2 regions of the Arthrobacter rhombi genome follow, and region 1 is predicted to be linked to the other one. Evidence: riboswitches for the same ligand, from Rfam matches in the RefSeq annotation. Region 1 holds a riboswitch; the other holds the start of a gene.
The links. A riboswitch is a leader RNA that binds a small molecule or an ion and turns the genes downstream of it on or off. The one in region 1 is predicted to bind S-adenosylmethionine.
Positions count from the first base shown of each region.

Region 2: it holds a riboswitch for S-adenosylmethionine, as region 1 does, so the genes downstream of both, ABD088_RS10000 (hypothetical protein) here and ABD088_RS13570 (bifunctional o-acetylhomoserine/o-acetylserine sulfhydrylase) in region 1, are expected to answer to the same signal.

Region 1 covers NZ_BAAAIV010000015.1:80,616-84,822, forward strand. Annotated here, with positions in the region: gene ABD088_RS13555 (TetR-like C-terminal domain-containing protein) at 1-166, shown strand, start outside; gene ABD088_RS13560 (SGNH/GDSL hydrolase family protein) at 163-1,344, shown strand; gene ABD088_RS13565 (VOC family protein) at 1,401-2,045, opposite strand; SAM riboswitch class IV at 2,206-2,322, shown strand; gene ABD088_RS13570 (bifunctional o-acetylhomoserine/o-acetylserine sulfhydrylase) at 2,387-3,739, shown strand; gene metX (homoserine O-acetyltransferase MetX) at 3,793-4,207, shown strand, end outside.
Region 2 covers NZ_BAAAIV010000011.1:127,514-131,720, forward strand. Annotated here, with positions in the region: gene ABD088_RS09995 (MGDG synthase family glycosyltransferase) at 47-1,510, opposite strand; gene ABD088_RS10000 (hypothetical protein) at 1,767-2,234, opposite strand; SAM riboswitch class IV at 2,246-2,362, opposite strand; gene ABD088_RS10005 (siderophore-interacting protein) at 2,507-3,373, shown strand; gene ABD088_RS10010 (DNA-3-methyladenine glycosylase family protein) at 3,435-4,207, opposite strand, start outside.

The DNA of each region.
Region 1 (4,207 bases):
CCGATTCGTCGGCGCCACGCTCAACGGCTACCTGGCGTTGGAGAAGGCCGGCTCCTTCGAGCACCGCAGTGATCCCACCGATTCGTCCTGGCGGCGCACCCTGTCCGCCCTTGACCGCGCACTACAGACCTGGGCCACCGCCCTCGAAGGAGAAACGCCAGCATGATCACCACACCCCTGACGCAGGACATCATCCGCGGCGCCGCGGAACTGGAGGACGGATCCCACGGCGTACGACTCCACCGGCTGCCCGGCTGGGTCCGCCAGCAGTTCCCGGATCCCCAGCTGCTGGCCATGGAAGCCCAGCCCTCCGGAGTCAGGATCGCCGTGCGGACCACCGCGACACGGATCGAACTCGTATCGCATCCCTCGCCGGTCCTCTACCTCGGCACCCACCGGCCGCGGGGACGCATCGACGTCTGCGTGGATGGCGAGCTGCAGCTGGGCGATGAACTCACGGGAGGCGACGCCACCGAAATCGATCTCACGACCGGCTCCATGCGGCAGGTCCCCGGCCCCTCCCACACCACCGTCGTCGAGGGACTGGCCGCGACGTCCAAGGCCGTGGAGTTCTTCCTGCCGCACAACGAATCCCTGGAACTGGTCAGCCTGGCCTCCGATGCCCCGCTCGAGCCCTTGGAACAGACGAAGCCGCTGTGGGTCCACCACGGCAGCTCCATCAGTCAGGGGTCCAATGCCGCCTCCCCGAGCGCGATTTGGCCGGCGCTGGCCGCCCGGCGGGGGAACGTCGAGCTGCGCAACCTCGGGCTCGGGGGCAGCTGCTTCGTCGATCCCTTCATCGCGCGGGTCATCCGCGATGCGCCGGCGGACGTCATCAGCATCAAGCTGGGCATCAACATCGTGAACCTGGACGGGATGCGGGTGCGCGCCCTGGTCCCGGCGATCCACGGGTTCCTGGACACCATCCGCGACGGGCATCCCACGACGCCGATCGTGCTGGTATCCCCGATCTTCTGCGGGATCCATGAGGACACCCCGGGTCCCGGGGGATTCGACCCGGCCAGCATGGGCACGGAGCAGGTGAAGTTCATCGCCACCGGCACCACCGGGGACGAGGCGCTGGGGCGGTTGACGTTGCAGGTGATCCGCCGGGAAATGCGCTCGCTGATGGAGCGCCGCGCTGACGACGCCAACTTGCACTTCCTCGACGGGCTGGAACTCTACGGGGAAGCCGATGCCGCCGACGCCCCATTGCCCGACAACCTGCACCCCGATACGGCCACCCACCGGCTCATCGGTGAACGGTTCGCCGACCACGCCTTCGCGGCCACGGGCCCGTTCGGCGCCGTGGTCCGCCCGCACCAGGCGGAACCCGGGGAATGACAACGACGGCGGCCCGCGGGCCGCCGTCGTTCATGAAATGCAGTTCCGGAAACGGATCAGAGGGTGATGGTTCCCTGCGGGGTCTCGAAGGTCACGGACATGATGCCCGGGGTGCCGTTGGGCGCCTCCCATTCGACGTCGACATCCTCCAGCGGCGACGCGGCCGGGGTGCCCAGCCACTCGCGCACCCGCTCGACCGAACCGGCGATGGTGATGCCGGAGATGCGGCTGGTGGGCTCCAGCGCCTTGGACGGGTGCAGGTGCTCGGTGCCGTCGTCCCACCGCAGCATGTAGGGCACCTGCGGGTCGGCGATCAGGCCCTTGATGCCGATCTGCTGCCAGGTCAGTTCCTGGCCGTCGGGGAACTTGCGGTTACCCGGAACGGAGGAGCGGCCCAGGCGTTCCTCGAACGGTGCCAGGTCGTCGACGCAGACACACCAGCCCATCCAGCCGCCGCCCATCTCGGAGCGGGCGCGCACCGCCTGCCCGAACGGGGCCTTGTCCGAGGCCGGGTGGTCCAGGACCTCCACGACCTCCAGGTACTGCGTGTTCTGCAACGGGAAAATGACGTTCCTGGTCCCGAATCGGGGATGGATGCCGCCCTTGACCGACTCGATCCCCAGGGTCTTGGCTACACGGGAGGCCGTGGCGGCCAGCCCGTCTGGTCCGCATGCGTATGAAACGTGATCCAACCTCATCATGCGTTCATGATGGCACTTTGTGAGGTGTGTCTCGACTTAGGGTCACCTAAGTCATTCGGCCTGCGTCCACCGTCCCGCGCTGCCGGCGATTGTTGCGCACGCCGTCATATTGGGTGCCCATGGGTTGCGGGACCGCGGGGGATCTAGAACACTGGATGCAGGTCATGAGTGCCAGCGCAAAACCCCGGTTTGCTGGCCGGCAACCCTCCACTCGCGGTGGGGTGCCCCGGGTGAAGACCAGGTCCGCCTCCAGCTGGAGAACGGGCAAGCGCGGGTCACCTCCCGGCACCCCACGGGGTGGCGCGGAACAGGGACCCCTGAGCAGTAGAAGGGGACAACACATGTCCGCATCATGGTCTTTTGAAACCCGCCAGGTCCACGCAGGCCAGACCCCCGATCCGGCCACCGGGGCCCGGGCACTGCCGATCTACCAGACGACGTCGTTCGTCTTCCCGAGTGCCGAGAGTGCGGCCGCACGGTTCGCCCTGCAGGAACTGGAGCCGATCTACACGCGCATCGGCAACCCCACGCAGGAAGCGGTGGAGAACCGCATCGCCGACCTCGAGGGCGGCGTCGGCGCACTGCTGCTGGCCTCCGGGCAGGCGGCCACCACCTTCTCGATCCTCAACGTCGCCGGAACGGGTGACCACATCGTGGCCAGCCCGAGCCTCTACGGCGGAACGCAGAACCTGCTCAAGCACACGCTGCGCCGGCTGGGCATCGAGGTCACATTCGTGGCCGACCCGGACAACATCGACGAGTGGCGTGCCGCCGTGCAACCGAACACGAAGGCCTTCTTCGGCGAGGTGGTCTCCAACCCGCGCCAGGACGTGCTGGACATCGAGGGTGTCAGCGAGGTGGCCCACGCCGCCGGCGTTCCGCTGATCGTGGACAACACCCTGGCCACCCCGTACCTGATCCGCCCGTTCGAATGGGGCGCCGACATCGTGGTGCACTCGGCCACCAAGTACCTCGGTGGCCACGGCACCGCCGTCGCCGGGGTCATCGTGGACTCGGGCACGTTCGACTTCGCGCAGGATCCCGACAAGTTCCCCGGCTTCAACACCCCCGACGAGTCCTACAACGGACTGGTCTTCGCCCGCGACCTCGGCGTCAACGGAGCACTGGGCGCCAACCTGGCGTACATCCTCAAGGCGCGCGTGCAGTTGCTGCGCGACCTGGGCTCCGCCGTCGCCCCCTTCAACGCATTCCTCATCGCGCAGGGCCTGGAAACCCTGAGCCTGCGGATGGAACGCCACGTGGAAAACGCGCAGAAGGTCGCCGAATGGCTCGAGGCCCACGCCCAGGTCGAATCCGTGGCCTTCGCCGGGCTGGCCTCCAGCCGCTGGCATGACCGCGGCCGCACGTACGGGCCCCGCGGCACTGGTGCGGTCCTGGCCTTCGAGATCGCCGGTGGCGAGGCCGCCGGGCGTGCCTTCGTCGACGGTTTAGAACTGCACTCCAACGTCGCGAACATCGGCGATGTCCGCTCGCTGGTCATCCACCCGGCCTCCACCACCCACTCCCAACTCAGCGAGGCCGAGCAGGTCGCCGCAGGGGTGAGCCCGGGACTGGTCCGCCTCTCCGTGGGCATCGAGCACATAGACGACATCATCGCTGACCTGGAGCTCGGGTTCGACGCCGCCACCGCCACCGCAGTGCCCGCCGGCGGGGAATCCCAGGCCGCCCGGTGACCCAGGGCGTCGACAACGTGAGGGGACAGCTGCGCACCGGCAGTACGCCGGTCATCCGCGACGGCATCCTGAAGTGCGTCCCGATCGGTGGCTACCGGTTCGAGACGGGCGGCTGGCTGCCCGAAGTGATGATCGGCTACGAGACCTGGGGGACGCTGAACGCCGACGCCTCCAACGCGGTCCTGCTGCTGCACGCGCTGACCGGGGACACCCATGTCTCCCGCGGCCACGGCCGGGAGGACGGGTGGTGGGACGGGTTCGTCGGGCCCGGCAAGACCATCGACACCGACCGGTTCTTCGTGGTCGCGCCGAACATGGTCGGCGGCTGCTACGGGTCAACCGGCCCGGCCAGCCCCGACCCGGACGGGCAGCCGTGGGGATCGCGCTTCCCGTTCACAACCGTGAGGGATTCGGTGCGCACCGAGGCACGACTGGCCGACTACCTCGGCATCCAGCGCTGGCACTCTG
Region 2 (4,207 bases), on a different contig from region 1:
GGATGGCCCGCCGGCGTGCGCCCGACATGGGTCGCGCGCGTCCCGGTCACTCGGGGAGGGGCGGCAACGGTGCCGACTGCCCTTCGATGCGGACGGGCAGTACGTCGTCACCGCGCAGCATGGTGCGGAGCAACCGGCGTGGCTCCCAACGGAGCGACATGGACGCCGGGTCGCGCCGCAGAACCATGCCCCCGTTCGGAGTCGCATACCGCTTCTCCAGATCGCCCAGCTCCTCTGCACGCAGCAGGGCGACCGTACTACCCACCGCCTGGTCGACCAGGCGGAGCAGTGAGGAGGGTCCCCTCAGGTCGGACGCGACGAGGTGCTGCTCACTCGTGGCGAGGATCGTCCTCTGCGCCGCGCGTGTCACGACCAGAGGACGGGACGGACCCTCCAGCAGGCCAGCCAGCACGTCCGCCGCTGCATCCGGACGACCGGCTTTCCGCGCCGCCGCCTGCATCCGCCGCAGGCGGCCCGGCTCACGGAGGACCCCGTCGATCTTCCAGCCGATCGTGGCGGTGGTGTTGCAGCGCACGGCGGCCCCCTGCTCCATCAGGTAGTCGCCGTTTCGGACCTCCTGGCCCGGGATGGGGTTCACCAACACCATGGGCAGCCCCGCGGCCATGCATTCCGACGCCGTCAACCCGCCCGGTTTGCCCACGAACAGGTCGGCGCGACGCAGCAGCTCCGGCATCTTGTCCGTGAAGCCAATCACGCGGTAACGGTCGCCGGCAGGCTCCACCAGCTGCTCGATGCGCCGACGCAGCGCGTCATCGTGTCCACACACGACCGTGGCCGTGAATGCGGACCGCATATGCAGCGTCTGCTGCACAACTGCGGCGGCGTAGTCACCGCCTTTGGCGCCCGCGGAGATCAACAGCATCGGGGGCTCGTTGGCATCGCGCGCGGGCGTGGTGTCCGGCTTCACCGCGATGGGGATCCCCGTGGCCGCGATGCGGTCGGTAGGCAGACCAAGCGCGGTCAGCTCGATCCTCGCCTCTTCCCTGGCCACGAAGAGCTGGTGGAACGCGCTCGTCAGCCACAGGCCTTGGAAGTCGTAGTCCGTCGTGACGACAGCCGTCTTGGCGTCGATCACGCCCCGAAGGAGCAGGGTTGCCAGCAGCTGGGCCGGCAGGAAGTGCGTACACACGATCGCCGTCGGTCGGAACCGTTTGATCGCACGGACCACCGGAAAGGCATTCACCCGAGTCCAGGGGTCGATCGGGCCTCGGCGCCGGAACGGCGGGTCACTGGCGTCGTAGCCCCACTCGACCAGCCACGGCAGGCCCTCGACCAGAACGAAGTACCCCTTCCCCAACACGTCTCGGTAGAGCGCGCTACTGACCTGCAGGACGTCCAGCACCTGCACCTCGGAAATGTCGGCGCGCGCGGAGCACGCCTGCTGTACCGCCGCCGCGGCGCTGTTATGCCCCGATCCCACCCCTGCGGACAGGATCATCACGCGCTCACCTCCGGCGGTGTTGGAGCCCCGTGCCGGCGTCTTACGCATGAGGAAAGAGTAGCGGACCGCATCGTCTCCCACGGATCCACATCTACTGGCGGATACTTTTTCTTCGCGACAGGGCCAGGAGGACTTGAGCGACGTGGCTGGGTCTGCACCATGGACCTGCCACCGTTCACGTCAGCCCAGCCTGGGCATCAGGGCCACGGAGCTTGCGCCGTCGCCCTCTCAATCGGCGACGCCATAACGGTCGGCGTCGGACTTTTCGATAGCTAGCCCCCTCACGGAGCCAAGCTGGAGGAGTTCATCGGCGCACCGGTGTTCCGGTAACCGCGGCGAACTGTGCGGCCAGCTGCTCATCGTGCTCCAACTGGCACGGTTTCAACGGCCGGGCTGCCAGCTGCACGTAGGCCCGTCCGGCGCTGCGCTGCGGATCGGCCGGTACGGCCAGGAGCCGTGCGCCCGGATGCCAGTGGCAGGTCACCGCGCCCACCAGCGGCAGCCCGGCACCGTCGTCGTGCCCGGGAACCGGGAGCGTACAGCGCAACGCGGCGGCCAGCTCGGCCACCCCGTGGTAGTGGCCGCGCCAGCGCACCCCGGTGGGGCAGGCCAGGGTGAGCGACTGGGTGGGGGGATCGACGAAGACGGTGACCGGAACCCAGGCGGCGGCGTCGGCCAGCAGTTCGGGGTGGGCCGTTCCGAACGCGGGACGGTGCCCCGGGGTGCCGGAGTGGCAGTCGGAAGCGGGACGGTGGGTGGACAGATGGCCCATGGGTTGCCTTTCGCGTGCTCTTGCCCGACACCGTGCGTGCCGGGCCGCTTCGTCATCCGAACCACCCGTGAAGCATGGGGTTGGTGTGCGGCCGGGTCGGAGCCCGTGCATGGCCGCATCTCGTGAAGCTGGAACCCAGCCTAGCGGATGCGAGACGCGGGGTAACTTCTTCGCCCGTGGCGTAGCCGGTTTGCGTTGGGCTTCCACGTGGGATGGGATGGGGAAAAGACCTTTGCCGGGTTGTGCCCGGCCCCCGAAGGAGTGATCCGACAATGACCGTCCCCGCAGCCGCCCGGCCGCCGCGCCCGCTGGTGGTGCTGGAGGTGGTGACCCGACGCAAGATCGGCAAGCACATGGTCCGCCTGACCCTGGGTGGGGAGGGCTTCGCCGCCTTCCGCAACAAGGAAGCCACCGACAAGTACGTCAAGCTGCTGTTCGCCGATCCCGCCCTGGGCCTCACCCCGCCCTATGACCTGGAGGAACTGCGCGCCGTGCTGCCGCCCGAGCGGATGCCGGTGCGGCGTACCTACACGGTGCGCAGCGTCAACGAGGCGGCCGGGACCCTGCAGATCGACTTCGTCGTGCACGGCGAGGACGGCATCGCCGGGCCGTGGGCCAACCACGCCAAGCCCGGGGACCTGGTCTGCTTTTCAGGCCCCGGCGGGATGTATGTCCCCTCCCCGGAGGCTGACTGGCACCTGCTCGCCGGTGACGAATCGGCGCTGCCGGCCATCGCCGCCGCCCTGGAGGCCATGGACCGCTCCGCGGTCGGCGAGGTCTACGTCGAGGTCGCCGAGGAGAAGGACGAGATCAAGTTCAAGGCCCCCAAGGGCATGAACGTGCACTGGTTGCACCGCGGTGGCCCGTTCACCCCGGAGAGCACCCGGCTGGCCGCAGCCGTCATGGCCGGCACCTGGCGCGAGGGCGACGTGCAGGTCTTCGCCCACGGTGAGCGCGAGATGGTCAAGGCGCTGCGCCGCTACCTCGCGGATGAAAAGGGAGTGGACCGCAAGGCGCTCTCGCTCTCCGCCTACTGGGCGTTCGGCAGGGCCGAGGAGACGTTCCAGGCGGAGAAGCGCGAACCCATCGGGCAGATCTTCCCCGACGAACCAGGGATCCAGACCGCAGTCCGCGGCTGAGCCCGGGTCTACCGGATCCCCGGATGGCTTCGGGCTGCGGGATCCAGCACGACGGCGGCGCCTACCTGTCGTACGCTTCCTGGCTCCACAGGTGGAACAGAGCGTGCGCCCGGTAGGGGCGCCACGCTTCCGCCCGGTCCGCTGACTCCCGGGCACTGATCCGCCCCAGCGCCCGGCGCAACACCAGGTCTCCGGGGGTGAACGCATCGGGATCCAGCCGGGCCCGCACGTCCAGGTAGTCTGCGCTCCAGGGGCCGATGCCCGGAAGCGCCAGCAGCTCGTCGCGGGTGAGCGGGAACGCGCCGGCCGGTTGCGCGCCGGCGTGGCTGAAGGCGTCGGCCACGGCCAGCAAGGTGCGGGTACGGGCGTGTGTCAGCCCGATCGCCGCCTGCAGTTCAGCTGCGGGAATCCGCGCGACGACGTCCGCCGCCGGGAACAGCTTCATCCCGGCCACCGGAGTGCCGCCGTACCCGGTAACGAGACGGCCGGCGAAGGTCCGCATGGCTGCCACGGAGACCTGCTGGCCCAACACGGTCGTCGCCGCTGCCTCGAAGGGATCGGGGTAGCCGATCCGCCGCAGCGCCGGGCGCCGGGTGACCAGCGGCGCGAGCAGGGGATCGCGCGAGAGGTGGGCGTTCACGGGCGTCAGGTCGTCATCAAGTCCCAACCAGCGGCGGATGATGGCCTCCAGCGTGGCCGCCTCGGCGGCATAGAGCGGGTCCCCGAGGGACCTCGCCCGGACCGCGGTCTCGTCGAACTGCAGCGCCAGCGGGACGACGCGGTCGCCGATCGCCACCGGGCGCCGGTGCTCGCCGCCGACCTGTTCGTCGATGC